2 regions of the Jeotgalibacillus haloalkalitolerans genome follow, and region 1 is predicted to be linked to the other one. Evidence: predicted binding sites of a transcription regulator. Region 1 holds the regulator's gene; the other holds the start of a gene.
The links. The regulator LexA, encoded in region 1, represses DNA repair genes until DNA is damaged. The targets are predictions, from matches to a motif close to CGAACATATGTTCG.
Positions count from the first base shown of each region.

Region 2: a site for LexA is predicted at 4,030-4,043, ahead of UFB30_RS10775 (DUF6434 domain-containing protein). Genes of this name have one in related genera too.

Region 1 covers NZ_JAXQNN010000002.1:271,826-288,522, forward strand. Annotated here, with positions in the region: gene UFB30_RS06195 (methionine gamma-lyase family protein) at 1-1,142, shown strand, start outside; gene UFB30_RS06200 (MerR family transcriptional regulator) at 1,465-1,851, shown strand; gene glnA (type I glutamate--ammonia ligase) at 1,884-3,218, shown strand; gene UFB30_RS06210 (alpha/beta fold hydrolase) at 3,319-4,203, shown strand; gene lexA (transcriptional repressor LexA) at 4,268-4,888, opposite strand; gene yneA (cell division suppressor protein YneA) at 5,048-5,380, shown strand; gene UFB30_RS06225 (YneB family resolvase-like protein) at 5,393-6,040, shown strand; gene UFB30_RS06230 (DUF896 domain-containing protein) at 6,114-6,347, shown strand; gene tkt (transketolase) at 6,468-8,474, shown strand; gene UFB30_RS06240 (YneF family protein) at 8,653-8,874, shown strand; gene UFB30_RS06245 (aspartyl-phosphate phosphatase Spo0E family protein) at 9,010-9,201, opposite strand; gene UFB30_RS06250 (cytochrome c biogenesis protein CcdA) at 9,462-10,169, shown strand; gene UFB30_RS06255 (response regulator) at 10,315-10,677, shown strand; gene UFB30_RS06260 (CcdC family protein) at 10,764-11,246, shown strand; gene UFB30_RS06265 (DUF2621 domain-containing protein) at 11,283-11,714, opposite strand; gene UFB30_RS06270 (hypothetical protein) at 11,838-11,987, opposite strand; gene UFB30_RS06275 (exonuclease SbcCD subunit D) at 12,160-13,296, shown strand; gene UFB30_RS06280 (SMC family ATPase) at 13,293-16,403, shown strand; gene UFB30_RS06285 (SCO family protein) at 16,507-16,697, shown strand, end outside.
Region 2 covers NZ_JAXQNN010000003.1:130,996-147,692, forward strand. Annotated here, with positions in the region: gene UFB30_RS10755 (hypothetical protein) at 1-474, shown strand, start outside; gene hxlB (6-phospho-3-hexuloisomerase) at 599-1,159, opposite strand; gene hxlA (3-hexulose-6-phosphate synthase) at 1,166-1,798, opposite strand; gene UFB30_RS10770 (aldo/keto reductase) at 2,449-3,435, shown strand; gene UFB30_RS10775 (DUF6434 domain-containing protein) at 4,078-4,665, shown strand; gene UFB30_RS10780 (ArsR/SmtB family transcription factor) at 4,787-5,110, shown strand; gene UFB30_RS10785 (SRPBCC family protein) at 5,110-5,598, shown strand; gene UFB30_RS10790 (RDD family protein) at 5,834-6,343, shown strand; gene UFB30_RS10795 (putative quinol monooxygenase) at 6,361-6,666, shown strand; gene UFB30_RS10800 (hypothetical protein) at 6,770-7,339, shown strand; gene UFB30_RS10805 (TetR/AcrR family transcriptional regulator) at 7,459-8,034, shown strand; gene UFB30_RS10810 (bifunctional cytochrome P450/NADPH--P450 reductase) at 8,118-11,273, shown strand; gene brfA (ribosome rescue factor BrfA) at 11,372-11,569, shown strand; gene UFB30_RS10820 (LacI family DNA-binding transcriptional regulator) at 11,805-12,809, shown strand; gene UFB30_RS10825 (amylo-alpha-1,6-glucosidase) at 12,887-14,998, shown strand; gene UFB30_RS10830 (ABC transporter substrate-binding protein) at 15,020-16,279, shown strand; gene UFB30_RS10835 (carbohydrate ABC transporter permease) at 16,348-16,697, shown strand, end outside.

The DNA of each region.
Region 1 (16,697 bases):
AGTTGAAGGTCCTGCAGGCTTTTAAAAATAACAAAATTAGTGACAGTCACTTTAATCCTAGCACTGGTTATGGATATGACGATAATGGCAGGGATGCGCTTGAAGCCGTTTATGCTGATACGTTCAAAGCAGATGCAGCCTTAGTCAGACCCCAGATTATTTCTGGGACGCATGCCATTAATATCGCGCTTTTTGGAGTATTAAGACCAGGTGATGAACTGCATTACATTACAGGGAAACCATACGATACGCTTGAAGAAATAATCGGATTAAGAGGGTCTGATAATGGCTCATTAAAAGACTTTGGTATTCACTATCAGCAGACGGACCTGAAAGATGGAAAGATCGACATTGAAACAGTTCTGAAGAATATGAATGATCATACAAAAGTTATTGGTATACAACGTTCCAAGGGCTATGCGGTAAGGCCGTCTTTTACAATAAAGGATATCCGTAAAGCTGTTTCAGAAATTAGGAAGCATTATCCGGAGGTCATTGTTTTTGTGGATAACTGTTACGGAGAATTTGTAGAAGCTGAAGAGCCGATAGAAGCAGGTGCCGACTTAATTGCCGGCTCACTTATTAAAAATCCCGGGGGAGGTCTTGCGAAAACAGGTGGTTATCTTGCCGGACAGCAAAGATTAATTGACTTATGCGCTTACCGGATGACATCCCCGGGAATTGGTGCTGAAGCAGGTGCCAGTCTGAATGCATTGCAGGAAATGTATCAGGGCTTCTTTCTGGCGCCGCATGTAGTCAGCCAGGCCCTAAAAGGTGCGGTTTATACTTCGGCTCTCTTAGAGGAAGCGGGAATGGCAACTTCACCTGCCTGGAATGACTACAGAACAGATCTGATTCAGGCTGTGGAGTTTCACGACAGGGAGAAAATGATAGCCTTTTGTCAGGGGGTACAGGAATTTTCACCGGTTAATGCACATTTTACGCCTTATCCCGATTATATGCCTGGTTATGAAGATGATGTCATTATGGCAGCGGGTACATTTGTTCAGGGATCAAGTATTGAATTATCGGCAGACGGCCCTCTGCGTCCGCCTTATGCAGCTTATATTCAGGGTGGGCTTACGTATGAGCATATAAAAATTGCCATTACAGCTGCCCTGCAAAAAATGAATTCTTTATAAATGGCTGTATAATAAAGACGAATCTGACTCAGAGCTGGGACATTAAATGTCTCGGCTTTTTTATATTGACCGATTATTTCTCCACTAAACGCACTAAGTCTCATGAATGATCATCGGTGGTATGGAACGATTCAGTATTTCTGCTGAACATTAATTCTGAATAAAAATAATTTTTATTTTAAAATTATGCATAAAACGCATGAGATAAGGGAACAAAAAACTAGTCAGGTAAATATCATGTAATAAAACCTAACATGTAGTTGACAGATAATTTAACATGTTATATAGTTAAATTGTCGACAGGCAAGAAAGGGGTTATATGATGGGCAGTGATATTAGACGCAGCATGCCACTCTTTCCAATTGGAACAGTCATGCAGCTGGCCGATTTAACCGCCCGTCAGATTCGCTACTATGAAGAGCATGGGTTAATCGCACCGGCCAGAACGGAAGGTAATCGCCGTCTCTTCTCATTAAATGATATTGATAAGCTGCTTGAGATTAAAGATTTGCTTGAGCAGGGGGTCAATATGGCTGGTATTAAGCGAATCCTGGGGGATGGCACAGAAGCCGAATCAGATCGACCTGCTAAAAAGCCGGACTTATCAGAAGGTGAATTAAGAAAACTGTTAAAACAGGAAATGATGGGTAATGGCAAGTACAGCAAAAACAGTTTAAGAGCGGGAGACCTTTCAAGGTTCTTTCGTTAAAAAATTACATAAAAAACAGGAGGAATCACACAATGAGTAAGTATTCAAGAGAAGACATTATGAAAATGGCAAAGGAACAAAATGTAAACTTTATCAGACTTCAATTTACTGATATCCTTGGTACAATCAAAAACGTTGAAATTCCTGTAAGTCAGTTAGAAAAAGCACTTGATAACAAAATGATGTTTGACGGATCATCTATCGAAGGTTTTGTGCGTATTGAAGAATCCGATATGTACCTTTTCCCTGATCTTGATACATGGGTTGTATTCCCTTGGACAGCCGGAGACGGTAAAGTTGCACGTCTGATCTGTGATATTTACAGCCCTGACGGTACACCATTTGCAGGGGATCCGCGTAACAATCTAAAGCGCGTATTGACTGAAATGGAAGAGCTTGGATTTACTGATTTCAACCTTGGACCTGAGCCGGAATTTTTCCTCTTCAAACTTGATGTAAATGGTGAACCGACACTTGAATTAAATGATAAAGGCGGATATTTTGACCTCGCACCAACAGATCTTGGTGAAAACTGCCGTCGTGATATCGTAATTGAACTTGAAAAAATGGGCTTTGAAATTGAAGCGTCTCACCACGAAGTTGCACCTGGACAGCATGAAATTGATTTCAAATACGCTGATGCAGTTTCTGCATGTGATGATATCCAGACATTTAAGCTTGTTGTTAAAACAATTGCAAGAAAGCACGGACTGCATGCTACATTTATGCCAAAACCATTATTTGGTGTTAACGGATCAGGTATGCACTTCAATATGTCATTATTTAAAGACGGAAAGAACTCATTCTTTGATGAAGGTGCAGAAAGTCAGCTAAGTGAGACAATGAAACAGTTCATGGCTGGTATTCTAAAGCACGCTTCAGGATTTACAGCTGTGACAAACCCTACTGTAAACTCATACAAGCGTCTTGTACCAGGTTATGAAGCGCCTTGCTACATTGCATGGTCTGCAAGAAACCGCAGCCCGTTAGTCAGAATCCCGGCTTCACGTGGAATGAGTACACGTGTTGAGGTTCGTTCTGTCGATCCATCTGCAAACCCGTACCTTGCAATGGCTGTAATGCTTAAAGCAGGTCTTGATGGAATTAAAAATAGTCTGACACCACCTGAATCAATTGACAGAAACATCTATGTAATGGACAAAGAAGAGCGTGAAGCTGCAGGTATTAAAGATCTTCCTGGTACTCTTTTTGCAGCCCTTGAAGAGCTTAAGAACGACCAGGTTATTATTGATGGTCTAGGAGAGCACATCTTTGAGCACTTCGTGGAAGCGAAAGAAATCGAGTGGGATATGTTCCGTACGCAGGTTCACCCATGGGAGAGAGAACAGTATTTAGAAATGTATTAATTATTCAAACCTCTGAAGCAATTTCGCTTCAGAGGTTTTTTATATGTAATCTGGTCAAAATATAAAAAGCCGGGTATATAAAGGCTAAGGGGGGATTGTAATGGCAGATTCATATAGAGGATTTAAATCAAAAGAAGGATATGAGCTGTACCAATCTGCGTATCAGAAAGTGATGAAGTTATGGGAAACACCTTATCAGGAACGTATCATTACTACTACTTTTGGAGACATTTCGGTTCTTGAGTGCGGGAACCAGGATAAGGAGCCGCTCCTCTTTTTTCATGCATTTGGTTTCAGTTCTGCGGAATGGTATAAATGTGCGGAAGAATTAGCAGATGAATTTAAGCTTTATTTTGTTGATGTGCTGGGAGAGTTTAATCAAAGTAATACAAAAGAGCATTTAAACGAACGGGAAGATTATATCATGTGGATCACAGAGCTTCTTAATGAATTGAAGATTGCAAAAGTAACTATAGTAGGTCATTCCAACGGCGGATGGCATGCGCTTAATTTTGCTATTTTAAAGCCCGACAGAGTGAAATCATTAATTGTTTTTTCACCGGCAGCTTCAATCAAAAGAATGAATCTGTCTTTCTACTCAAGGTTGCTACTAACAAACCTGATTCCGAGCGAATCAGTTATCATCAGCCAGTTCTGCAGGTGGCTCACAGTTAAGAAGGAAGAGGGGCAGGAACGGCTGTTTAAGCTTTACTATCTTGGACAAAAGCATGTGACCTGGGAGTATGTGATGACGCCCCCTAAGTTGTTTAAAGATCATGAACTCGATACATTAATGATGCCTGTCCATATCGCGGTTGGACGTGATGAAGTAATTTATGATCCATATACCTTACTTAAAAAAGCCGAAGATAAAATCAGAGGCTGTAAAACACATATGTTTGATTCAGGAGGGCATATGCTGCCAATTGAAATCCCCGGGGAGGTTTCCTCATTTATAAAAAAAGTGCTCGCTGACATAAAATGATATTAATCATGAAGCATTAAAAAAGCTGGACGCTTTGACAACTTTGTCAAAACGTTCAGCTTTTTTAATGAACCTGTCTATATACTCCTACCACTTTTCCAAGGATGGATACGTTATTTAAGATAATTGGTGCCATAGAAGAATTTTCAGGCTGGAGTCTGACATAATCCTTTTCTTTAAAGAAGCGTTTTACTGTTGCTTCATCTTCATCCGTCATTGCTACCACAATGTCCCCGTTGTTCGCAGTATTTTGTTGTTTCACAATGACAAGATCTCCGTCTAAAATGCCGGCTTCAATCATAGAATCTCCCATAATCTCTAACATGAACACAGCATCATCAGATGAAGCCAGTCTTTCAGGGAGCGGGAAATACTCCTCAACATTTTCAATTGCTGTAATCGGCGACCCGGCTGTAACTTTCCCCACAAGCGGAACGTTGACTACGCGCTGTGTCGGGATTTTATCCTCCTCGAGGGATATAACTTCAATCGCTCTCGGTTTTGTTGGATCACGCCTGATTAAGCCTTTACTTTCAAGTCTTGCAAGATGTCCATGAACGGTAGAACTTGAAGCTAGTCCAACCGCAAGGCCGATTTCACGAACGGAAGGCGGATAACCTTTGTCCTGAACTTCACGTTTAATAAAGTTTAATATATCAAGCTGTCGTTTTGATAACTTCTTCACGCTTCAGCACCTCTTTTCAGATTAAAACTTTTCTAAATTATAGCATAGCGTTTTTAAAAATACAAACATAAGTTCGAGTTTTTGTGTTGACCAAAACAAATGTTCGTATTATACTCAGATTAATAAAAGCGAACACATATTCGATGGAGGCGATTAATAATGACTGCATTGTGGAGAAAATATTCATTTGTTATTCTATTCGTGGTGACTGCGCTGTTTTTCAGTTTATTTTTAGTTTTTACCAATACAGCAAACAGTGATGCAACATACGCAGCAATTACCGTTAAAAATGGAGATACGCTTTGGGCATACGCTGAGGAATATGCAAGCCATACATCCATGACCCCGGAAAAGTTTATTGAGTGGGTAACTGAACATAATGAGCTTTCTTCTCATGTCATTGTAGCGGGAGAACAACTTGAGCTGCCGGTGCCTGAGGAAGCTTTTGATTTCAGTGAAGACGCGATACACCTGGCATCTGAACAGAAATAAGGAGTGATCGTGTTGAAAGTAATTATTTATTGCAGAGTCAGTACAGAAAAAGAAGCACAGGAAACATCACTTGCAAGGCAGGAAGAGGAGTTAAAACACCTTGCCGTCAAAATGAATTATCAGGTCGTTTCAACCATCAGTAAGAGAGAAAGCGGGTTTGATCTGGACCGTGAGGGTGTATTTGAATTACTGGATCATATACGGCTGTATGAAGCGGAAGGCCTTCTGATTCAGGATGAAACGCGTATAGGAAGAGGTAATGCAAAAATTGCTTTATTGCATACTTTGCATAAAGAAGGAATAAAAATATATACCATTGCCCATGACGGTGAGCTGCAGCTGTCTGAATCAGATTCGATGATCCTTCAGATTGTCAGTATGGTGGAAGAACACCAGAGGAAGCTACATAACCTGAAAATAAAAAGAGGGATGAAACGTGCGGTTGAGCAGGGATTTAAACCGCAGAGAAATCTTAAAAACCGTGGTAATAAAGAAGGGCGGGAAAAAATCGAAATACCCGTGGATGAAATTGTCAGGCTGCGCAGTAACGGATTGACCTTTCAGGAGATTTCATCTGTATTGAGAGGTCTCGGGCATCCTGTATCAAAAGCCACCGTTCACAGAAGGTATGTTGAATATATGGAATCAGAGATGCAATAAACAAATTACTTGTCAAATTTTCACCTTTCTTTTAACATACATAGGAGCTTACCTGAAAGAAAGGGTGAAAAACATGTTATCTGAAGACAAGATTAAAAGAATCAATGAGTTATCAAAGAAATCTAAAGAAGATACACTTTCAAAAACTGAAGCTGATGAACAGCAGGCACTTAGGCAGGAATATCTCGAGGCATTCAGAGGTTCAATGAAACAGACGATTGAAAATGTAACTGTTATTGATCCTGAGGGTAAAGATGTTACGCCGCAAAAACTTAAAGATGCAAAAAATAGGAATAAGCTGAACTAATATTTTCCTGAATTGCAGGCAGGATTTGAACTTTTTTAATAAAAAGAAGAGATGTTTGTACATCTCTCTTTTTTTTTTGTACAATAGGACGTATCACGTGAGTTAGAGAGGATGTAGATGATGTTTAACAAGACAGATGATTTAGCAATCAACACAATCAGGACATTATCAATTGATGCAATTGATAAAGCAAACTCGGGTCACCCGGGCCTGCCGATGGGGGCTGCTCCATTTGCATATACTTTGTGGACTCAGTTTATGAATCATAACCCTAAGAATCCGGACTGGTTCGACCGTGACCGCTTTGTACTTTCAGCAGGACACGGCTCGATGCTGCTTTATAGCTTACTGCATCTTTCCGGATATGATTTATCGCTTGATGAGATTAAAAACTTCAGACAGTGGGGATCTAAAACGCCAGGTCACCCGGAGTTCAAACATACAAAAGGCGTTGAAGCAACTACGGGTCCTCTTGGTCAGGGAATTGGTATGGCTGTTGGTATGGCGATGGCTGAAAAACATTTAAGTGCCAAATTTAACCGTGACGACTTTAATGTAGTTGATCATTATACTTATACATTATGTGGCGATGGAGACCTGATGGAGGGTGTGTCCTCAGAAGCTGCTTCACTTGCAGGTCACCTGAAGCTTGATAAGCTGATCGTGCTTTATGATTCAAATGACATTTCTCTTGACGGGGATCTTGACCGTTCATTCTCAGAAAGTGTGAAAAAGAGATTTGAATCTTACAATTGGCAGTATATTCGTGTTGACGATGGAAATGATGTAGCGGAAGTTGCAGATGCGATTAAGGCAGCAAAAGCTGACTCTGACCGTCCGACAATGATCGAAATTAAAACAGTGATCGGTTTTGGTTCACCAAACAGAGCAGGTACATCAAAAGCTCATGGTGCTCCACTAGGTAATGAAGAATCAATTCTTGCTAAAAAAGCGTATCAGTGGGAAGCAGAAGAGGCATTTTATGTGCCTGACGAGGTATACAAGCGATTCGAGGAACTGGTTGTAGATAATGGTGCTGAAAAAGAAAAAGAGTGGAACGAGAAATTCGAAAACTATAAATCTGCTTATCCGGAACTTGCACAGGAGCTTGAGGATGCAATGAACGGAAAGCTTGCAGATAACTGGGATAAGGACCTACCTGTTTATGAAGAAGGAAAATCCCTTGCAAGCCGTGCATCATCAGGTGAAGTGCTGAATGCCATTTCAAAGACGGTTCCAACACTGTTTGGCGGCTCAGCCGACCTTGCCGGATCAAATAACACAATGATGAAAGATGAAGCTGATTTCACACCTGAAACACCGGAAGGCAGAAACATCTGGTTTGGTGTTCGTGAATTTGCAATGGGAACTGCGCTTAATGGAATGGCGCTTCACGGAGGTCTGCGTGTGTACGGCGGTACATTCTTTGTATTCAGTGATTATGTCAGACCGGCAATCAGACTATCAGCTTTAATGGGTGTTCCGGTTACTTATGTATTTACACATGATAGTATTGCAGTTGGAGAAGACGGTCCAACGCATGAACCGATTGAACAACTGCCTTCACTCAGAGCGATGCCGGGCTTATCAGTCATTCGTCCTGCTGATGGTAATGAGGTTGCTGCTGCGTGGAAACTTTCTATGGAAGCGCAGGATCATCCGACAACACTTGTATTGACGCGTCAGGGTCTTCCTACTATGCCTGGTTCTGCAGAGAACGCTTATGAAGGTGTTAAAAAAGGAGCTTATGTCTTATCACCATCTGAAAAAGGAGAAGCTGATGTTCTTCTTCTTGCCAGCGGCTCTGAAGTGGGACTTGCGTATGAAGCTCAGCAGTCTCTTCGTGAGAAAAATATCGATGCAGCTGTTGTTTCCATGCCATCATGGGATCGCTTTGAGCAGCAGTCAGCTGATTATAAGCAATCAGTCCTGCCAAAGAATGTGAAGAAACGTTTCGCACTTGAGATGGCTTCACCACTTGGCTGGGAACGTTATACAGGTGATGAAGGTGAAGTACTTGGTATCGATACTTTTGGTGCTTCAGCTCCAGGCGGTACAGTACTTGAGGAATACGGTTTTACAGTGGAAAACGTTGTGAAACGTGTAGAAGCATTACTACAGTCATAATGAAATGATAAAGCTGGTGGGCATCAAATTTGCCCACCAGCTTTATTTTGGGAAGTGCAGCTGGTAAAATGTAAAATTAATTTCATATAACTGCACGAATTATGTAATAAATGATTGTATAATAAGCAGTGTTCTTGTACACTTTTATATGAAAGTAACAAATAGGAGGCAATATGAAATGGAATTATGGCTTGCAATTGTATTAATTGTTGTTGCTTTGCTGGCCGGAGTCGCACTTGGATTCTTCATCGCACGTAAATATATGATGACTTATCTTAAAAAGAACCCGCCGATTAATGAGCAAATGCTTCGCATGATGATGATGCAGATGGGAATGAAACCGTCGCAGAAGAAAATCAATCAGATGATGAGCGCTATGAATAAACAACAAGGCAAATAATAAATGAACAGGAGGCTGTGACATCAAAAATGTCCAGCCTCTTTATATTTGCTATTTAACAGCCTGAAACAATTTTCGATGATCAGCAGGCTGTACAGACAAAATAAAAAAGGCTTCACAAAGAGGAAGCCTTTTTTATTTTGTCTGTACTTCTAACGCAGCAGGTCTGAAGGTGTGTATTTTTTCAAATTCATTTAACAGGTCGTCAAGCTCCTGAGAATAACGAACGGCGGAAGGGGACGATAATCCTTCTTTAGCAGCTGTCCGTATCAACACCTGACGCTTATCTTCAATTGCTTCAAGTAGCTTCTTTTGTTGATCCCCCATTCAAAGTCTACCCTTTCATCAGGATCCTCTATTAAAGGAACCTATACATTATTTGTCATTCATTTAACTTAGGGTCTAGTATACAGAAAAAAGGATAAATTGAAAAGAAATTAATCCCTAATCCCAATAATTTTACAAGTTCATTTGTGACAAAACTATAACTTCTGCAAATTGCACTGATACATATTATAGTAAAGGCAATGAGAACTCAACGCAGATTTGCTAAAATGAATCTAGCGAATACGGATCGGAGTGTTTTTATGGAAGATTTAAATATTTTATGGGCATTCGGCGCAGGATTCTTAAGCTTTATCTCTCCATGTGTTTTACCGCTTTATCCTGCATTTTTGTCCTATATAACAGGAATGTCTGTAGACGATTTATCTAAAGGTAAGGGCATGAGACAAAAATCTAGTCTGCTTCATACGCTGTTCTTCCTGCTTGGGTTTTTACTGGTCTTTATCGGTCTCGCCTTTACTTCCACATGGATCTCAGGAGTCTTCATACAGTATCAGGACATGATCCGTCAAATAGGTGCAATATTAATTGTCGTATTTGGATTAGTCATTGTTGGTGTATTTTCTCCGGAGTTCCTGATGAAGGAAAGAAGATTGAGCTTTAAATCAAGACCTTCAGGCTATTTGGGATCATTGTTAATTGGCCTTGCTTTTGCAGCTGGCTGGACACCGTGCATGGGTCCAATCTTAGGCGCAGTATTTACGCTATCCGCTTCTAACCCTGGATCGGGCTTTCCATATATGATGGCATACTTCCTGGGCTTTGCGCTACCATTTTTTATTCTTTCATTCTTCATCGGTAAAACGAATTGGATAAAGAAGAAAAGTCTGGTGATCATGAAGACCGGTGGATGGGTAATGATTGGAATGGGTGTCATTTTGTTCTTCGATGGTCTTACCTGGATTATTGAGCTGATGCTCCCGATCTTTGGTGATTTCACAGGGTTTTAGGCGAGTAAATTCATATGAGCATTAAAAAACTGAGACGAATTCGTCTCAGTTTTTTTAAAAGAAAAATTTTACTATGCATGATAGTTGAAGGACTTTTAGATTAGTTGTATAGTTAATATTAACTATATTAGTAAGGGTGATATAAATGACAAAAGTTCTTGTTGTGGATGATGCGAAGTTTATGAGAATGACGTTAAAGAACGTGCTTGAAAACTCCTCATTTCAGGTGGTCGGTGAAGCTGAGAACGGGGAAGAAGCAGTAGAAATGTATAAATCTTTACATCCTGATCTTGTTACGATGGATATCACAATGCCTGTACTGGATGGTATATCCGCTGCAAAAGAAATATTAAAAGAAGATCCTAAAGCAAATATCATCATGTGTTCAGCAATGGGACAGCAGAAGATGGTGATTGAAGCGATTGAAGCAGGGGCTAAAGATTTTATTGTTAAGCCTTTTGACAGTACGCGGGTTGTAGAATCTTTAAGCAGAGTGGTAAATAAGTAAAGCAGCAGGCGCCTTTTACAAACAGGGGAATCTCTATTATACTTAATTGAGGTTTTACATACGTAAGAAATTAAGGATGGGTGCTTATGCTTGTTTATCTTTCAACAATTGCCGCTGTCATAATGGGAACGGCTGTATTTATAATCAGGTTAAAGGCTGCTAAAAAGCCTGTAACAGCCAGGAAAATTTTTCTGCCTCCGATTTTTATGAGTACAGGTGCTTTAATGTTTATTTTTCCGTATTTTCGTGTAACCCCATTAGAAGCGATCGAAGCGCTAGTAGTTGGGGCTTTGTTTTCTATTGTTCTGATCAAGACGTCAAAATTTGAACAGAAAGCTGATGGTATCTACCTTAAAGCCTCTAAAGCTTTTCCGTTTATTCTGATTGGGCTCCTTGTACTGAGAATTTTAATGAAGCTTGCTTTAAGTACAACGATTGAACTTGGAACTTTAAGCGGAATGTTCTGGATTCTGGCTTTTGGAATGATTGTACCCTGGAGAGCTGCGATGCTGATACAATTTAAAAGAATGCAAAAAGACTCCGGTCCGCAATCTGCTCAGATGGCGTAATAACGTAAAAAAACATCACATTTTTGTGATGTTTTTTTATAAGGCGAATAAATCTTCATACTCCGCGATATCAATATTCAATTCATTCAGTTTTTTTCTTAAAAATTTGTGGTCTCTTTTAGGGGTTGCAACAATATAGCCCCTGACGATCAGATCGAGCGTAATTCTGTCAGCATTTTCTGTGATCGCAAGCTTGCCGATATTGCCTGCTATTTTTTGTTTTGCCACATCACGGAATAATTCAGGGACCGGGCTGACAAGTTCATTCAGAAGTTCCTTTTCTTTAGTTCCCCATAAATGAATCGTCTTATTAACATAATGTTCTTCCCAATCCAGGTCTGATTTTCCATCTTCTTTAGGCATTCTCTTCAGGAATTTCCTGAACATAAAAAATCCGCCTATTCCAAACAAAGAGACAAGCACGACGACCCAGAAAAGTATAAACCATAAAAACCAGCCTTCAAGCACATTCGTCACTCCGTTCACTTAATCTACGATTATTATAAAGGAGTTTATGAATGGCTTCAAGAACTGGTTCATAAAGACATGTATGAAGTTTGTCATCTGTGTGAATAAGGAAGGTGGCGGGAATCATTTTACCTGACGATAGCCAAGAGAGAGTAACTGGTGTAGGTTTTCACGGCGGACTTCATAAATATTTTCGTTGTCAGCAGTAACGCGGATGTAATCTTCTGACTCCAACTCATGGTGTTCAACATATTCTGTTTCGATTTTTCGCATATTTGTTCCTCCTTTCGGTTGTATATACAATAATATCTGAAAATTCAAATTAATAAATCAGTCAAAAGTATGAATTTTTATACGTTTTTGGTACCAGTTCAAAACAGCCGGCTTATAACAAACGCCTGTTCTGTTATAATGAAGTCATCATGCTTTAAAGGGGAATGATCTGATGAAATTTTTACATACAGCTGACTGGCACCTTGGAAAGCTTATCCACGGCGTGTACATGACGGAAGACCAGTCAGAAATTCTTGAACAATTTGTCGAGTTGGCTGACCGTATAAAGCCTGATGCAATTATTATAGCAGGAGATCTGTATGATCGTTCGGTACCACCTGCAGAAGCTGTCAATCTATTAAATGAAACTTTATACAAATTGAATGTTGATATGAAAATACCGGTTGTCGCAATCTCAGGAAATCACGACAGTGCTGATCGTATCGCCTTTGGTTCAGCGTGGTACAAGCATTCAGATCTTCACGTAACAGGTAAGTGGAGTCCTGTATTAAAAGGAGTTGAAATTAAAGGGGTCAGGTTTCATTCAGTCCCATACGCGGAACCATCTGTTATAAGGGAAACGTTAAAAGATGATTCAATCACCTCACATCATGATGCGATGAAGCAGGTGGTTGCATCAATTTCATCCCTAGAAGATTTCGGAGAGAAACCGGAAGTTCTGGTTGGTCATTCATTTGTAACAGGAGGCTCAACGACTGACTCTGAAAGAACCCTGTCAGTAGGAGGGGCCGGTACTGTCGGTAAAGAATTGTTTGATTCATTTACTTACACTGCGCTGGGTCACTTACATAGCCCTTATGCAATCAGGGATGAAAAAGTTCATTATTCCGGCTCCCTGATGAAATATTCATTTTCAGAAGCAAATCATAAAAAGATGGTCAAATGTGTAACGATAGAAAATCAGGAGGTTTCAGTGGAAGAAATTTTACTGAAGCCAAAAAGGGATATGGTGATTCTCCGTGGGTCACTGGAAGAGCTGATGAAACAGGATTTCTATGATCGTAAAGAAGACTATATAAAAGCTGTTCTGACAGATGAAGGCGCATTAATTGATCCTATCAACAGACTCAGATCTGTTTATCCGAATGTTCTTCATCTGGAAAGAGAATCAACAGAACGTGATAAAAAAAGGGATCGCCAAGTGCGTGAGAAACATGAAAACCTGTCAGATACGGAATTATTCAGGCGGTTCTTTGCGTATGTGACAGAAGCAGAATGGACAGAGGAATTAGAAGCAGAATTGAAAGAGAGTCTGAACGTAAGTCTTAAGGGAAGTGATGAATCATGAGACCAAAAAAATTAATCATCCGTGCATTCGGTCCATATGCAAACACAGAAGAAATAAATTTTGAAGAGCTTGGTTCAAGGACAATGTTTGTTATTTCCGGTAAAACGGGTGCGGGTAAAACAACAATATTCGATGCGATCGCTTTTGCACTCTACGGTAAAACGAGCGGTGAAGAGAGGTCTGCTCAGGATTTAAGAAGTGATTTTGCAGAGCAGAATATGCTGACCAGCGTTGATTTTACATTTTCACTGAAAAACAGAACCTATCGTATTGTACGTTCACCAATTCAGAGCAGAAGAAAAGCAAGAGGTGAAGGTTTTACCACAGTCAGCGCCAAGGCGGAAATATATGAGGTTACAGATGGAGAGGAAAAACTTCTTGGGTCAACATTAAGTGAATCAGATGATCAGATCAACAGGCTGATGCAGCTGGATTTCCATCAGTTCAAACAAATTCTGATGATTCCACAGGGTGAGTTCAGAACGCTGCTAACGTCGGATAGTACCGATAAAGAGAGAATTCTTCAAAAATTATTCCATACTGAATCTTACCGTTACTTCCAAGAGTATCTAAAATCCAAATCAAAAGAGCTCAGAGAAGAGGCTGCAGGCTTCTTAAAGGATCGCACCAGATTTTATGATTTGCTTAACCCTCTTGATCACCTAGAATTAACCGACGCGTTAAATCAGGAGGTGAAACATGACAAGCTAATTCTAACACTAGTAAATAACTTAGTAGCAACTCAGAAAGAAAAATTCGAAAGTCAAAAGCACATCATTCAAAATAAAAAAGAACAATATAAAGATATTTTAAAGAAAATTGAAAACGCCCTTTATATTGAGCGGGCTTTCAAAGAGCTGCAAAAAACGCATGAAGATCTGGCTCAATTAAAAGAAAGGCAGAAAGAAATTGCCGGGTGGAAAGATAGATTGCGCATTGCCAGAGAAGCAGATCAGATCTGGCCGTTTTATAAAGAAGTTCTGACAAAAGAAAAAGAATCTGAACAAAGAACGCGTTTTAAAGAAGAAACACATGCTCAATTATCTGTCATTCAGCAGGAGTACAACCAGTTGAAACAGAAAATGGAACATTTAAATCAACAAAAAGAAGAAATTGCTTCTGATGAAAAAAAATTAAATGATTTATATTTATTAAAACAAAAGCTTGAACGGTATTTATTTAAAACAGAAGAGCTGACACGTCATGCTCAATCAGGAAAAGCTGATAAAGAAAAGCTGGACAAATTAAAAGAGCAACTTGCTGAATATGAAAAGTTAAAAACGGATCTGTCAGTTAAACAGCAGAAATGGTATGAACAACAGGCGAAGTCAGCAGATTTAAAAGTTGAGATAAGTGAACTGACCAGTTTTTTAAAAATATGCAGGGAGCTTGAGGAAATTAAGTCTGCCAGGAATCATCTGGAAAATGATTTAAAAGTAAAGAATGACAACCTCTTGAAGATTAACAGAGAGCTGATAAAAGAGCAGACTGAACTGGATAAAGCACAGAATGAGCAATTTATTCAGCATGCATTTGAATTATCCGGACAGTTAAAACAAGGTGAGGCATGCCCTGTATGCGGCTCTACACATCATCCGAGTCCTGCTGTCAGAGAAGGGGAAACAATCGATACTGAGGTGATCCAACAAAATATTCAATCTTTTCATTCGGAAAAAATCAGAAACGAATCAGCTATTGAGCATGCTGAAAACAGAATGAATCAAATAGATCTGGAATTAAAGAAACTGAACGGGGAAAAAGAATCCTCAAAGTATTTTAATGAGCGTTACAGCATGAATCATTATATTGAAATGAAGGGTGCCTATGAACAGGAGCAACATGTGCTGTCTATCCAGTTAAAAGACGGTGAACCCTCAGCAGAAATAAAGACTGCAGAACAAAAAATTCTGAAACTTCATCAGGATATTCAACAGCTTGAAGCACTTGTACAGAAAAAGCGCGATGATTATATTTCTATCAGGAGTCAGGTAAATCAACTAAAAGAAGAGATTCCGGAGAAGTATCTTAATAAGGAATTTTTGAGCAGTGAAATCAGTGCGCTAGAAAAAAATATTCAGCATTTTAAAATGCAATATGAACAATCTGAAGCAAAATTCCTGCATGCTGATAAAGAGTTTAACAGACTGTCAGAAAGATTGAAGCAGGCGGAAAATGAAGTTTTAAATACAGAAAAATCACTAAAAGAAGCATCAGATCATCTTCAGGATGCGCTTGAAAAGTCTTTATTTGATCAAATGGGTGAACTGGTCGAAGGGAAGCTTTCTGATACAGAACGGGAAGAACTCGATCAAAGTGTTTCATCTTACGAGAAGAAACTATTTTCATTAAATGAATACGCTGAAAAACTGAAAATTGATCTAGAAGATGTTTCGAAACCTGATATGAAGTTACTGGAATCAGAAAAAACAGCAGTTGAAACTGAACTCACCAAGCTTGAGGAAGAACATTCATGGCTCTCTGCTTATATTCAGCAACATGAACAAATACTAAAAAATCTTGATGAAAACCTGGCAGCTTCTGCAGAGACCGAAAAACGGTATCTGCTAACTGGGCAGTTATCAGAAATCGCTAATGGTCAAAATGAATTGAAGCTGACGTTTGAACGGTTTGTGCTGGCATATTATCTCGAAGACATTTTAATCGTTGCAAATGAAAGACTGCTGAAAATGACATCAGGGCGGTACGAACTGCACAGAAAAGAAGACCGTTCAAAAGGTAATAAGCAGGGGGGGCTAGAGCTATTAGTAATGGATCACTATACAGGACAGCAAAGACATGTTAAAACGCTGTCAGGTGGTGAAGCATTTAAAGCATCACTGGCGCTCGCGCTCGGATTGGCTGATGTTGTACAGTCATATGCAGGCGGGGTGTCACTGGAGACCATGTTTATCGATGAAGGTTTCGGAACACTTGATCCTGAATCTCTTGATCAGGCTATCGAATCCTTAATGGATATTCAGTCAGGTGGAAGGCTTGTAGGTGTCATATCCCATGTACCTGAATTAAAAGAACGGATCGATGCTAGGTTAGAAGTGTTTTCAACGAAAGGCGGCAGCTCAACGAAATTTATTTTTGAAACGCTCTAAGTGTCACAATATATACAACATAATACAACAGACTGCCTTGTAACGACTTACTCATTTATGTACGATTGAGTGCAGATGAGTAAAGAGATAAAGGAGCTTTAACATGAATAAAAGAATGATGACTGCCGGAATAACTGCAGCAATCCTGGTGTCAGCGTGTTCAGGTGGTTTCGAAGGCAATATGGAAGAAGAGTTAAATGCATTTGAATTTACGAATCATGACGGCGAGCAGATCACAAATGAGGATTTAGAAGGGACACCTGTGGTTGCGAATTTTATATTTACAAACTGCGA
Region 2 (16,697 bases), on a different contig from region 1:
CCAAAGTTTTTAAGCTGGTTTGTGAAAACAGGGGTGACCAGGAAAGATTACTTCACAGGTACTGCTGTTGCATCAGCGGGCCTATCGGTCATTTTTATGATCATTGCGCTTGTGATTGCCGGGATCGAACAACTGGTTGCGCCTGTTGAGGTTGTGACATTTCTGGGTGAAGACGCAACATGGTTAATGATCTTTATCGTCTATACGCTAAATATTTTTGTTTATTATCTTGCAGGCTGGCTGATTGGTGCCGGGTATTATCGCTTTGGTTTCTGGGGCTTGCTCTTATCTATTGCCGGAGCACTTGGACTGATCTTCATGATGGACCTGCTTTGGACGAATGAGCTGGAGACACCGCTGCATGCATTTGAAAATATGCCAATATTTATTTCGTTCGGTGTAACAGTTATTTTAATTGGAATTTCTCTCTGGGTGATTCGGATGACTACGAAGAGAGTGAGGGTGAAGCTGTAGAGACCAGGTTGCGCAGGAGTGAGGTGTTTTACTTTGGCCTTCGGGTAATGAAATGACTCATAAAAAACAGAAAGACCGCATGGTGCTCCTGAGCACTTTCGGTCTTTCTGTATGAGTGTGTGATTTATTCTAAGTTTGCATGTTTGCCATACATCGTATCAGAATCCAGCCCTTTTTTCTCCATAAAACGAAGAATCACTGCGTCAAAGAATAATAGCAGGGTTTGTTCGAAAAGAGATCCCATCGGCTGAATGGTTTCATACGCATCTTCTGATTGATCTTTCGGGGAACCAGGCATCTTAATGACCTTATCTGCGAGTTTTCCAATCGTTGAATCTGCATTAATCGTGACGGCAATGACCGTTCCACCCAGGCTTTTGGCTTTTTCAGCCATTGAGACTAAGCTTTTCGTCTCCCCGGATCCGGAAGCGATAATCAGGACATCATCTTGTTCCAGGTTTGCAGTCACTGTCTCGCCAACTACATAAGCATCCAGCCCCATATGCATCATGCGCATCACAAAGGATTTGCCCATGAGACCTGATCTGCCGGCTCCTGCCACAAAGATTTTATTTGTGGCAATGAGTTGTTTCACGAGCTGTTCAGCCTGCTCTTCTGAAAGTAAGTCTGCTGCACGACTTAACTCATCAAGAATGCTTTTAAAATAGTGAGTAGTCTGCGTCATGACTAATTAACCCTGTGTAATGAGTTCTTTCATTTTAGAAGCTGCAGCCTGCTTATCATCCTGCCCTGTAATACCACCGCCAACGATCACAAGATCCGGCTGTGCTTTAATGACTTCCGGAAGTGTATCCAGCTTAATGCCGCCTGCAACAGCTGTTTTAGCATTTTTTACAACGCTTTTTATCGTTGCCAGGTCTTCAAATGAATTCTGACCGACTGCCTGTAAATCATATCCAGTGTGAACGCAGATATAATCTACACCAAGCTCATCAAGCTCTTTCGCACGGGTAGCAATATCTTTCACAGCAATCATATCAACAAGGATCTGCTTGCCCTGTTTTTTTGCTTCTTCAACGGCGCCTTTGATTGATGCGTCTTCAGCAGCACCAAGAATTGTCACAATATCAGCACCCGCAGCAGATGCCTGGCTTACTTCATAACCGGCTGCATCCATGATTTTCAGATCAGCAAGAACAGTCAGTTGAGGGAACGCAGCTTTCATTTCTTTCACTGCTTTAAGTCCTTCGTTAATCACAACCGGTGTCCCAATTTCGACTACGTCTACATAATCTTCTACTTCCTTCACCAACTCAATGGCCTGTGGAATATTTACTAAATCTAATGCTAATTGCAATTTCATCGACAATCACTCCTAAACAGAATTTTGTGGTGTAAGGACTGATCATCCTTATTGTTAATGTTTCTTCGAACGATCTGCAGGCTTTATGTGGTCAGTTATTGTGTCTTCACGAAAAAAACCTTCGCTGAAGACCCTCACAATTAAAGCCGTTTTTGTAGTCTAATCCTAATCAGTCTTATTATCAATCAAAGAGGCTTGTACAATGCGCGCGTCTTTGTCTCTGTTTCTCCAGTGACGTTGGTATTTTCCCGATCGACGTAGCGATACACCCGGGTTGAGTGCAGTGACTGCTGAGTTGAGTGCAGTGAAAAGGTAATCGAGTGCTGTTTCCGTAAAACCGGGTGCAGTACCACCCCTGTTGATGCTTTTAAGAAACTAAAGGCGAGTGACCTAAAGGCATCAAGCGTGTGGAGTATTCGAACGTTGGATAAATACGATCGAGGTAGGTAAGGAGAACAGCGACGTAGCGATACATCCGGGTTGTAGTAGGTATTAGCGTAGTTGACTGCCGTGAAAACAAAATTGAAGTAGGTGAGAGGCCGCGCCACTGTTCTCATGCCTGCTTTAAACCGTCCTTTCACACTGTTTACTGTATCTCTCAACGGGTAGAGTCAATATATTAGTCTAATCTTTAAAAGAGGTGTTCAAAAATGAAAAATGCTATAACCATTAAACATAAACTCGGTCTCGGAACAGCGCCGCTTGGCAATATGTTCAGAGATGTGCCTGAAGATGAGGCGATGGAAACGATTCAGTCAGCGTGGAATGAAGGCATCCGTTATTTTGATACGGCACCGTTTTATGGAGCGGGACTCGCTGAAATCAGACTGGGGGAAATTCTGTCGTCATATAAACGTGATGAATATCTTCTGAGTTCAAAGGTCGGCCGTCTGGTCCTGGATGAAACAGAAGAAAAGGAAGGGCTGTTTGAATACGGCAGGAAAAATAAGATCCAGACAGATTATACGGAGGACGGCACGCTCAGATCTATCGAAGACAGTCTGAAGCGACTGAAGACGGACCGCCTGGATATGGTGTATGTGCATGATATTTCGCCTGATTTTCTTGGAGATGAGTGGATAACGAAGTTTGATGAAGCGCGTAATGGTGCGTTCAAAGTGCTGGATCGCCTGAGAGATGAAGGTGTGATTAAAGCATGGGGGCTTGGCGTTAATACCACACCGCCAATTGAAGTAGCGCTTGAGCTTGAAGAAGCGCATCCTGATCTGAGCTTATCCGCTACACAATACACACTGCTTCAGCATGAACGCGCACTTGAGCGAATGATGCCGCTTGCTGAGAAGAGTGGTGGCGGACTAGTAATTGGATCAGCATTTAACTCAGGAGCACTGTTAGGTGGAGACCACTTTGACTATCAGGAAATAACGCCTGAGATTAAAGCACGTGTGAACAAGTTCAATGAAGTTGCATTGAATCACGGCGTGAAACTGAAGGATGCTGCACTGCAATTTTCAACGGCACATTCGGCGGTGAAGGCTGTGGTAACCGGCTCTACAAGACCTGATCGGATTAAAGAGGATCTGCAGGCGTTAAGAGCAGATATTCCTGCTGGTTTCTGGGATGAGCTGGTGGAGAAGGGGCTTGTTTCTGAAAAAGCGCCTACCCCGGGAAAGTAATAGTTCAGGATAACCATTGTTTATAAAAAGGCACCGTAGTTTAAAAATGCGGTGCTTTTTGGGTTATAGAAATCTGAATGATTTTGAATAAAACACCAGCTAATTGAAAATAACGCTCAGCCTTTCTCCATTAGACACAACACCTAATGTAAAAATGACCAAAATAATGACCAGAAGGAAAGGTTTTTTTATTTGTGTTTTTTTCCAAATGGATCGGTTAGTAGATAAGATGACTGAAAAGTAAACTAAACTTACAATAGTCGTTCCAATCAGCACGGGAATTAACAGACCCTCATCCAAAGTCGGGTCGAGCGTTTTCCCGAGCGCTTCAGATATATAAAGAAAGAGTAGTACAAACAGAATAAGTACATATTGAAGCAAGTAGCCATATATGAAATTGAAACTGGCCACTAATGACAGGATAAGAATATGAATCGTTTTTTTAGACATACAAATCTCCGCCTCATCCTCTTTTGCCCCGATTATACAGTATTTTTTAAAATGATATAGTCCTTCCTGCTCTTCCGCAGATGGAGTTAGTTGACTGTCTTCACATACTTCGCGGTTTTATTATAAAGATTATTCCCACTAACAGGAACGAATGTTCTATAATTGAAGTAAGACAATGCGGAGGTGTTAAATTTGAGGCCAGATCTGACAAAACATATTAGCTTAGAGAGTTTTAAAGACTTCTACTGGTTAAAAGAAGAACTACAATCTTTCTGCAGGGAAAATGGAATAAGTGCTTCTGGTTCAAAAATAGAGATTTCCGGTAGAATTGAAACATTTCTTCTGACAGGAGAGGTACAAAAGCCAATCAGAACATCAAAAGTAAAAAGTAAGCGGGAACCACAGGTCGAATTAAGTCTTGATACAATCATTTCCGAAAACCATCGTTGTAGTCAAAGAGTAAGAGCTTTCTTCAAGACGGTGATTCCTCATTTTCATTTCTCTACCTTTATTCAAAACTATTTTAAAACTAATATTGGAAAGACATATGGAGACGTTGTAGATGCCTGGTATGAGGAAGAAGAGCGAAAGAAAGATCCGGCGTACAAGAAAAAAATTGCTCCTCAGTTTGAATACAATCAATTTATTCGTGATTATTTTGCTGACTCTAATAATCAGGGGAAAAGTCATGAGGAAGCAATTAAAGCCTGGAGAAATATCAAAGAACTTCCTGGAAGTAATACATACAATAATGCATCCAACACATCTCAACGTTTTTAATTTGATGTGATTTACATGAATAGAAAATAAGACTATGTAAAGAAATGATAGATGTACTTATAATATTCATATTGACGAATATTCCTTTTATGGTATATTTGAAAATAAGAAGGTGATTTAAATGTCTGATGCGAATCATATAAAAATGTTCCAGGCGGTTGGAGACGAAAAACGTTATAAGATATTAGAGCTCTTGCAGGGAGGGGCCAGGACAGTTGGTGAGATCGCTGATGAGCTGGGGTATCTTCAGCCTCAGACCTCCAAACATTTAAAAATTCTGCATGAGGCAGGTTTGGTCCGTGTTGAAGCAGTTGCGAACAAACGGTTTTACCATCTGGAGAAAAGCGGGTTTATGGCTTTACAGAATTGGCTGTCATCATACATTCAACAGTGGGAAGACCAGCTTGACAGGCTGGATGCGCACCTAAAAGAGGAGGAATCATGATGAACGTGAAAACAGAGGGGACCAAACTGATCATTGAACGTACTTTTTCCGTATCGCAGGAGCGGCTGTTTAAGGCTTTTACAACTTCCAGTGAATTAGAAGCATGGTGGGGGCCAAAAGGGTGGAAAACAACAAACAAGCGTTTTGAATTTGAAACGGGTGGATACTGGCACTACTGTATGAAGTGTGAAGATAAAAGCCAGGGTGATTTTTATGGAATGGAGTCATGGGGACTGGCAAAATTTAAGGAAATTCAAGCACCGGAGCGATTCCTTTATGAAGATATGTTTTCTGATGAAGAGGGGAATGTAAATACTGACTTGCCGGGCATGGATATTGAAGTTCTTTTTGTTCCGACAGAAGGGGGAACAAAGCTGATCACCACAACTTTCTTTGATTCAGCAGAGTCTCTTGAAAGACTGAGCGAAATGGGCATGGTGGAAGGTACAGCCTCGCAGATGGACCGGCTGGAGGAATATTTGAAATAAGTAGTTTCTTAATACATCTCAGTGTAACCCGGAGCACAGCCTCAAGCCTGTTGAAAAATGATTGAATAAGAAAGAAAGGGTTCCGGTTTTTAAAAACTGGAACCCTTTTTAGATAGACTATAAATAGAAACAAACTGGAACTGAATATAATTGTCCGGCTACAAAGGGAATCATTGAGAGGATATAGAACTTTAACAGCAGGTAAACAATACAAATTGGGTTGAGGGGGGATAAGGTGAATGCATCCTTTACAATACGTCTAAAGGCTTTTTTACTGGACTATATCTTCATATTCTTTTACCTGATTGCCCTAATGCTCCTGAGCCTGTTCATCCTGCCTGAGCTGCAGCGCTTTTTAAATGATGCTTCTTTGTTCATGAGACAGTTTGCAGGGTTTATGCTTGTGACTTTCCCGGTGTCTCTATACTTCGTCATCAGTGATTCTAAAATTGGTCTTCAGTCTTTTGGGAAGAGAAGGCTGAACATCCGGGTGGTTGATCAAAACGGAGACGCCGTTTCAGTATTACGTATGACGTTTCGGACATTTCTTAAGTTTTTGCCGTGGGAGATCTCACACTTCTTTGTTTATCAAATTACTGCGGGTAATGACAGCACAGTTTTTTTAACTCTATTTGGTGTATTGATTTATGGTTTAATGCTGCTGTATATCCTGACAGCTGTTTTTACAAAAGAAAAACAATCGGTGTATGACATGATTGCTAAAACGAAAGTAATAAAAGTTTGATATGAGGAGGAAATACGATGAGTAAATATAGCCTGTTCGGCAAGTTCACTGTACAGGAAGGTAAGCGGGATCTGCTCGCCGATATTCTATTAGAAGCAGCCGCATCAATGAAGGATCTTGATGAATGTGAAATCTATATCGTGAGTATATCTGAAAATGAGCCGGATGCGGTATACGTTTATGAAACATGGGAGAATGAACAGGCGCATCAGAATTCATTATCACTTGAAGCAACCCGGACGCTGATCAGCCGTGCAAAGCCGATCATTACGGGAATGGAGAGGATCAGCACGCTTGAGACTGTTGGGGGAAAAGGGATTTGAATGGAGCCCCGGCTTCCGGCACAATTTCTTCCTCTTATATAAGATAAAGGAATTGTGTTAATATTGTGTTCAGCATAGGAACATAGAAAAAAGGAGCCGCATTATGACACAGATTTTCCTCGGATTACTTTTGATATTTTTTAAGCTCGACATCAACTTCCTTGATATTAGTCTTACATATTCAATTACCAATCTCTTAGGTTATATCCTGGTTTTTCTTGGCGTAAAGGACCTGGGGAGAAAATATGAAAGAATCGAAAAGGTTCAGTCTTTAGTAATTTTTATGATTTTTCACAGCGTTGCATTTCTTGTGTTGAACGCTACCGGGAACTCACCTTTGACGCTTCCGCTTGATTCGTACTTAGCTATCGTATCTTTTGTGGGTCTCGCGTTCGTTATTGCAGGTATGTTCATGGTGTTTGTGATTATCTCCCGTCTGATCGAAGGGATTGAGGATGGGGGAGAAACCGCTCATACACGAAGATTGAAAAGGCTCTGTGCCATCATGATGACTGTATATGTATTAATTGGTATGTTCTATTTCATGTTCACTATGGTCCCGGAAATCTCGCAGATTTTAATGGGCGTCTTACTGCTGTTAAAGATCATATTTCTGATGGAGTTTTACAATATTTTTATGAAAAGTAAAAGTGGCGTGGCAGCTGAAAGGTAGAGGAGGGACAGACCCTCCTCTACCTTTTTCTGAGTCTTTAGACCAGTTGAAAACGAATAAAAACAGTTCTACACTAATTAGGAATGAATGTTCATTCCGTAAAAAGAGGAGGTAGTGAGATGCCGGCAGCTACAACGAAACGTGAGGATATCCTGCAAAGTGCTTTGACGTTATTTGCAGAGCGTGGTTTTGATGCAACGACGATTCCGATGATTGCAACTGATGCCAAGGTGGGAGCGGGGACGATCTATCGCTATTTTGAGAATAAAGAAGTGCTTGTGAATACTTTGTTCCAGCATTATGTCAGTCTGTTCAGGCAGACGCTTGAGCATCAATATCCATCTGACCAGGGAATACGTGAACAGTTTCATCATTTGTTTCAGGGAATGATCCGCTTTACGAATGAGCATGACCATGCCCTGTATTTTATCAAGACACATAACGCTTCTTATTTTCTGAATGAAGAGAGCCGCGGAGAATTTCATCGTTTGCTGATGATCCTCGAGCATTTTCTTGATGAAGGTAAGAATAAAAAGCAGATCAGGCTGCTGCCATCAAAAGCATTAATTGCGATTATGTTTGGCGGCTTCCTTGAATTATATAAATTGATCCGTGCAGGTGAGATTGAAGCATCAGAAGCTTTACTTGCCGGCGTAGAAGAAAGCTGCTGGGATGCTGTACGTCATCATTCATGATGAGGTTCAGCTTTCTTTTCCTATTAACGGAATGAATATTCATTCCGCGCTAAAAGCAGATAAATTTTAAAAGAGGTGTAAGCATGATAGAGATAAAAAACCTTCCGCAGCCAAAGACATATGGTCCGCTTGGAAATTTACCCGTGATTGATAAAGAAAAGCCGGTGCAGTCTTTTATGAAACATGCAAGAGAGCTTGGACCAATTTATCAATTTCACTTTCCGGGCCGTGCGAGCACATTTGTATCAAGTGCCCGCCTGGCTGCAGAGATTTGTGATGAAAAACGTTTTGACAAGCAGGTCGGTCCTGCACTCCAGAAAGTCCGTGCATTTGGCGGAGATGGTCTTTTTACGAGTAAAACAGAGGAACCGAACTGGAAGAAAGCTCATCAGATTCTATTACCCAGCTTCAGCCAGCAGGCAATGAAAGGCTACCATGATAAAATGGTTGACCTTGCCCTGCAGCTTGTACAGAAATGGGCACGGCTGAATGCGAATGAAGAAGTGCAGGTGCCGGATGATATGACACGCCTGACACTGGATACGATTGGACTGTGCGGATTCAACTACCGGTTTAACAGTTTTTATCGTGAGGATGCCCACCCATTTGTAGAAAAAATGGTCAATGCCCTTGATGAATCAATGAACCAGACCCAGCGTCTTGGTATTCAGGATAAGCTGATGGTTCGTTCTAAGCAGCAGTTTAAAGAAGATATTGATTATATGTTCAACCTTGTAGATCAGCTGATTGAAGAGCGTAAGGAATCAGGGGACCAGGGCGAGAATGACTTGCTTTCGCATATGCTGAAAGGAAAAGATCCTGAGACTGGTGAGACGCTGGATGCAGAAAATATCCGCTATCAGATTATTACCTTTTTAATTGCAGGCCATGAAACCACAAGCGGACTGCTGTCATTCGCGATTTATTATTTACTTAAGCATCCTGAAAAATTACGTAAAGCCTACGCTGAAGTAGATGAAGTGCTGGGTGACGGGGTCCCTGATTTCAAACAGGTGAAAAAGCTGAAGTATGTCAGAATGATTTTAAATGAAGCGCTCAGACTCTGGCCAACTGCGCCAGCATTTTCAGTGTATGCGAAAGAAGATACAACGCTTGCAGATGAAGTAAAGGTTGAAAAGGGTGACACCTTTACACTCCTGATCCCTGAATTGCATCGTGATACTGCAGTATGGGGAGATGATGTGGAAGCATTCAGACCTGAACGTTTTGAAGATCCATCAGCCATTCCGCATCATGCGTACAAACCATTTGGTAATGGACAGCGCGCATGCATCGGGCAGCAGTTTGCACTTCACGAGGCGACACTTGTGCTGGGCATGGTACTGCAGCATTTTGAACTGGAGGATCATTCGAATTATGAGCTGGATGTGAAAGAAACACTGACCTTTAAGCCGGAAGGACTGAAGATGAAGGTTAAAGCGCGAAAAGAACAGATTCAGACGCAGACACCTGTAAAAGAAAGTCATGAGGCATCAGAATCTCAGGAAGCTGCCATTGCATCGCATGGTACACCTTTACTTGTTCTTTACGGATCAAATATGGGCACGGCTGAAGGGATTGCGCTTGAGCTTGCTGATACAGCCCGTTTTAAAGGGTTTGAAGCTGAAGCTGCACCGCTTGATGAATATACAGAAAATCTTCCATCTGAAGGAGCTGTCCTCATCGTTTCAGCTTCTTATAACGGAAATCCGCCTGACAATGCAGTTGATTTTACAGACTGGCTTGTAAAAGATGAGTCTGCGGATCTGAAGGATGTGACTTATACGGTATTTGGCTGCGGTGACCGGAACTGGGCAAATACGTATCAGCGGATTCCTCAGGTGATTGATGAACAGCTTGCAGCGAAAGGGGCTTCAAGACTGCTTGAACGCGGGGAAGGTGACGCAGATGATGACTTTGACGGAGATCTGGAAAAATGGCAGTCGCGTCTGTGGCCGGCACTGGCTGAACAGTTTGACCTTGAGCTTGAATCTGATGATCATGCATCCGCTTCAGTATCTATGGAATATGTCAGCGGCGTCAGCTATACACCGATTGCCAGAACATATGAAGCATTCTCATCCGTGATCCTTGAGAACCGCGAACTTTTACGGACTGATCAGCGCAGCACACGTCATATTGAAGTTGCACTTCCTTCAGGCGTCCCGTATCAGGAGGGAGACCACCTTGGCGTACTGCCTGAAAATGCACAAGCGTTAATCGACAGAGTGCTGAATCGCTTCGGATTAAACGGTGCTGAGTATGTGGTGCTTGGTGATGGAGCAGGGCGTGCAAACCATTTACCAGCGAATCAGCCCGTATCTCTTTCAGAATTGCTGTCCCGATATGTTGAACTGCAGGAGCCTGCTACACGTGCACAGATCCGCGCACTTGCAGCAAGCAATCCATGTCCGCCGCATAAAATGGAACTGGAGCAGCTGACTGAAGATGAGGCTTATAAGCGTGAGGTTCTCAGCGTCAGAAAAACAATGCTTGAACTGCTTGAGGACTTTTTATCATGCGAGATGGCATTTGAAGAATTTATTTCTTTACTACCACCTTTAAAAGCAAGATATTATTCCATTTCAAGCTCACCGCGCAAGACAGCTGACCAGGCAAGTATCACAGTCAGCGTGGTCCGCGGAGCTGCCTGGAGTGGTAAAGGTGAATATGCGGGCGTGGCATCCAACTATCTCGCGACAAGACAAGCAGGAGAGAAAATTGCCTGCTTTATCCGCACGCCTCAGTCATCATTCCAGCTGCCTGAAGATCCGGAAACACCGGTCATTCTCATTGGACCCGGCACTGGTGTTGCACCATTCCGCGGATTTATCCAGGCACGCCGCGCGCTTCTGGAAGAAGGCAGAACACTTGGAGAGGCACATCTTTATTTCGGATGCCGTCACCCACAGCAGGACTTTTTATATGAGGATGAACTGAAGGAAGCTGAACAGCATGGCGTGATTCAGCTATACAGCGCCTTTTCAAGACAGAGTGATGAAAAAGTATATGTGCAGCATTTGATTGAACAGAATGCAAACACAATCATGCCCCTTCTGGAACAGGGAGGTAAAGTATACATTTGTGGAGATGGCAGTAAAATGGCACCGGCAGTCATGAACACGCTGGTCCGCAGCTATCAGAACATTCATCAGACAAGTCAGGAAGAAGCCGAAGCATGGCTTGATGAGCTGGAACGGTCCGGCCGTCTTGCAAAAGATGTGTGGGCAGCGAAGTAAGTTTGTAAGGCAGAGAAGGTAGAGCAGGGGTAGACCCGTCTCTACCTTTTTTTGCTATAATAAAAGTGAAACAAAAAAGAAACAAAGGAGAGACAACCATGAGCAAAAGTAAAGCGAAAAAACTGCGACTGCACGCAATGAGAAATGGCAGATTTGACGTTGAGTTGAAGCGCGGTACTCAGACTGATATCAGTACACATGTCAGAAAGACAAAAACGAAAAAGGAGAAGCTGGATCAGATGAGAAACAAACACAAAAAATCGACATCGGGGTGGAGGGTAGAAAAAGTTGCCTGATGGAATAAGGAACATGATTAAAAAACCTGTACTCTTTTGTTCCTTGTGGGAACTGAAAAATTTTTTATAAGATTCATTCCAGCTAACGCGCCTGTTGTATTCAGGCGCGTTTAAATAGGTCTGAACTAAAAGTAAGTTAAATGAATATCTAAAATACCTATTGCAATCGTTTTCAATCTATCATATACTTCTAAACATTAAGAAGATCCGAAACGTTTCGGGAGGTGCTAAAAGGTTGACGACAATTAAAGACATAGCAAAAACTGCCGGTGTTTCTGTGACGACGGTATCGCGTGCATTAAATGGATATTCGGATGTAAATGAGGCAACGCGGAAAAAGATTATGGAAACGGCAAGGCAGCTTAATTATGCACCTAATACAATTGCAAGAAGTCTTGTGATGAAAAAGTCTAAAACAATTGGTCTTTTAGTTTCGGGATTTATCCGGGAGAGTGTGAAGGATAATTTTATGCTTGATGTGCTTTCGGGTGCGAATGATTATATTTCCAATACGGATTATGATGTGATCCTTTTTAACACCAATTCTTCAAAACAGCGTGAAAAGACGTATCAGCAGTTATGTCGGGAGCGCCAGGTTGATGGTGTAATTATTCAGGGAATTAAAACGGATGACCCTTATTTAGAAGAGATTGTGAACGGCGATACACCGTGTGTGCTTGTCGATATCCCTAAAATGGGAACTAAAACCGGTTATGTGATGACTGACAATGTGGCAGGCGCATATGATGCAGGAAAGCACTTCATTGATTTGGGACATGAAAAGATTGCGATGATTAATGGACACAATCAGGCTTTTGTCAGCAAGGAGCGACTGGAAGGTTTTGAGAAGGCATTAAGTGAATCGGGCTTATCGCTGGTCGAAGTGATGAACGGTGACTTTACTGAAGAGAGTGGAAGGCAGTGTTTGCATGACCTCATTCAGCAGCACCCTGAGATCACTGCTGTATTTTGCGCAAGTGACCTGATGGCGATCGGAGCATTGACTGCTTTAAAAGAGCTTGGGAAAACATCACCAGATGATCTTTCTATTGTGGGATATGATGATATTCTGCTTGCCAGATACGTCACACCAGCTCTGACAACCGTTTCACAGGACATTCACGGACTCGGCTATGAAGCAGCAAAAATGCTCGTTGGATTATTAAATGATGAAAAACCGGATAAAACGATTATTAAACATGAACTGATCATTAGAGACTCAAGCCAGAGGTTTCAATAAAATAATTGAACTTAAAAAGCTTGAGTATTTTTTTTGACTAAATCCGAAACGTTTCGGATGTGATTGGAGAGGCATTTATGAATTACAGAGTAATTAAAGAGAACGATTTATTCTTATTAACTGATGAAAAGGGAGATATCACTCCTAACCATACATATGAACTTGGATTGTATACAAAAGATACACGCTTTTTAAGTGAATTTAAGCTGCTTATTAATGGAGAATCACCAATTCCGCTGCATTCAGATGGCGGAGAAAATTATAGATCAACAATCCTGCTGACTAACCCTCATCAGGAAAAAGATGGTGAACTGATTCTCTGGAGAGAGTCTATACAATTTGAGCGGACAAGATTCATCCACAATGATGTTTTATATGAAACGGTGAAGGCAACGAGTTATTTTCCGAAAGAAGTATCCTTCAATATTGGACTTCAGTCGGATGCTGACTTCACTGACATGTTTATTGTCAGAGGGTTTCAAAATGGTGAGACAGGAACAAAGGCACCTGTGACATCTGAGCCGGGAAAAATAACTTTCTCATACAATGGAATTGATCAGATTGACCGGAAAACAGTCATCAGCTGGGATCAGCCGGAAAAGCAGGTTGAAGGAGGCAGTGTGACGTTTAACTGGACACTTCAGCATGGTGAATCAAAAGAAGTGACGTTTACAGTGGAAGCGCTTCACCAGGAAACAACGGGTGTGGCGGCGGATCGACAAAGCGCTATGCAGGCACTCCAGGATTCATATAAAGTCTGGAACGAGTCACTTCCGAAAGTTCAGTCGAATCATCAGCAGTTAAATCGTTTAATACAAAGAGGGACTGATGATTTAAGAGTGCTGCTGACAGATGTGGGTTTTGGTTCATTCCCGGTTGCAGGCCTCCCATGGTTTGGCGTTCCATTTGGCCGGGACAGTCTGATTGCAGCGCTTCAGCTTCTGCCGTTTAACGCTGAGGTAGCAAAAGGAACACTTCGGACAATGGCTCATTATCAGGGAACGAAAGTCGATGCATGGAGAGATGAACAGCCCGGTAAGATCATGCATGAAATCCGCTACGGTGAACTTGCAAACACAAACCAGATTCCATTCGCTCCTTATTACGGAAGCGTGGATTCAACGCCATTGTTCCTGATGCTGCTGGTTGAAACGATCAATTGGACAGGGGATCTGACACTTGCAGAGGAATTGAAGCCTAACATCGACCGTGCGCTGAACTGGATTGATGAGTATGGCGATCGTGATGGAGACCTGTTTGTTGAATACCATCAGGAGGCTTCAAAAGGCATCGCAAATCAGGGCTGGAAAGATTCAGGTGATTCCATTGTTCACAGAAATGGTGATTATGCAAATTCTCCAATCGCATTGAGTGAAGTGCAAGGCTACGTTTATCAGGCAAAGACAGGAATCGCCACACTGTTTGAGGCACTTGGTGATTCAGGACGTGCTGATCAGTTAAGAGCTGAGGCTGAGCGACTGAAGGAGAAGTTCAATCAGGATTTCTGGATGGAGGATATCGGTTATTATGCAATTGCGCTTGATGAGCATAAAAAACAAGTCGGTACGATCACCTCAAATCCTGGTCATGTGCTGCAGTCAGGTATTTTAACTGAAGAACGCGCAAGAAAAGTATCAGCTCATTTGACAGAAGAAAAAATGTTTTCAGGTTATGGTATCCGCACGATGGCTGAGGGTGAAGCCGGCTACAATCCTATGAGCTATCATGACGGCAGCGTATGGCCGCATGACAACAGTATGATTCTCCTTGGTATGGGTAAGCTTGGTCATCATACGGAAATGAACAAGGTTATTGGTGGGCTGATTGAGGCATCACGACACTTTGAATATGACCGCCTGCCGGAGCTGTTCTGCGGATATGATGAGTCACTTAAAAAAGCAGTACCTTACCCGGTTGCCTGCTCACCCCAGGCCTGGGCTGCAGGTACGCCACTGTCGTTTATTCAATCTTTGTTAGGGATCTTCCCTGACAGTCTTAATAAAAACATAGTCATTAACCCGGTATTACTTGAGTCAATGGATGAACTGCAAGTCAATGATATGAAGGTGGGTGAAGGGGTTCTATCGTTAGAGGTTAGAAGGATTAACGGAAAAGTGGATGTGAAGGTACTCAACAATACGACCGGTTTTGAAGTTGTCAGTCAGCAATTAACGAAGCACTTTAATTAAAAGAAAAAGGAGAGAGATGATATGAAGAAAAAGTGGATGGTTTCATTTAGTGCAATGGCTTTACTAGCTGGAGGAGCGCTTGCAGGATGCAGCTCGGATAATGGCGGCGGTGACAGCAGTTCAGGTGATGAAGGTAGTAAAACGGAAATCACACTTGCCGGCTGGGGAGGTAACCCGACTGAGCAGGATCTGCTGCAGCAGACGTTAGATGATTTTGAAGAGCAGAACCCGGATATCGATGTGAAACTTGAAGTTATCGCAGACCAGTATATGGACGTAATGAAAACCCGTCTGATTGGGGGAGAGGGACCGGATGTTTTCTATCTGGATGCTTTTGAAGCACCTGCGTTAATTGAAACTGGCGTCCTTGAGCCGCTGGATGATTATGTAACTGAAGAGTTTGATGTTGAAGATTTTGAAACACCTTTACTTGAAGCATTCCAGCAGGACGGGGTCACTTACGGATTCCCTAAGGATTATTCAACACTCGCACTTTTCTATAATAAAACGATGTTTGAAGAAGCAGGCGTTGAAGTACCGACTACATGGGAAGAAATGATGGAAGTATCTGAAGCACTGACAGGTGATGGCGTATATGGCTACGGGGTAGCACCGGAGCTTGCGCGTCAGTACTTTGTTGCAGAATCTCTTGGTGGAAGTGTAGTGGAAGATAACATGGCGAACTTTGGAAGTGATGAAGTCATTGAAGCGCTTCAGCCAATTATTGACCAGCACAATGTAGCTAAAACGTCAGCACAGCCATCAGAAGTCGGTGCTTCATCCGGCGGGGATATGTTCGGTCAGCAGCGTGCAGCAATGGTACTTGAAGGGAACTGGAATATTCCTTACCTGGAAGAGACATTCCCAGAGCTTGAATATGGTACTGCGGAAGTTCCAACAATCAATGGTGAAAAAGGAACAATGGCATTTACCGTTTCTTATGTGATGAACGCAGCTTCTGAAAAGAAAGAGGCATCATGGAAGCTGATTGAATATCTGACTGGTAAAGAAGGAATGGAAACTTGGACAAGTAAAGGTTTTGCTCTTCCTACGAGAAAGTCTGTTGCTGAGAAGCTTGGATATGCAGATGATGAGCTGCGCGGTTCACTCGTAGCAGGTGCAGAATATGCAACAGTTTGGTCTAACGGAACAAACCTTCCAATCATCACTAACAACTTTAACAATCAATTTGTCAGTGCGTTTCTTGGCGACCGTCCACTTGACGAAGCATTAAAAGAGGCTGAAGAGCAGGCAAACAGCGAGATTGAAGCCAATAATTAAGTTTGCAACTTTAAAGATTAAGAAGCTGGCTGAGGTCAGCTTCTTAATTGAAATGGGAGTGACATAAAATGAACCGTAAGTATAGCCGGAAGAAATTGCAGGAAGCGGGACAGGGATATTTCTTTATGTCTCCAACCCTTTTCGTACTAGCCTGTTTTATCCTTGGACCAATCTTTTATGCGGTATTTCTATCGTTTCATAACGTACGACTGCTTGGCGAAACAGCCTATAACTTTGTTGGGTTCGCAAACTATGAAAGAGTGTTTGATGACAGAAGAGCACTGATTGCACTTTGGAATACGTTCAAATATGTAATCATTGTCGTGCCGTCACAAACGATCCTTGCGATTATTCTGGCAGCAACGCTGAATGCAGGGATGAAAGGTGAAAAGTTTTTCAGAATTGTATACTTCTTACC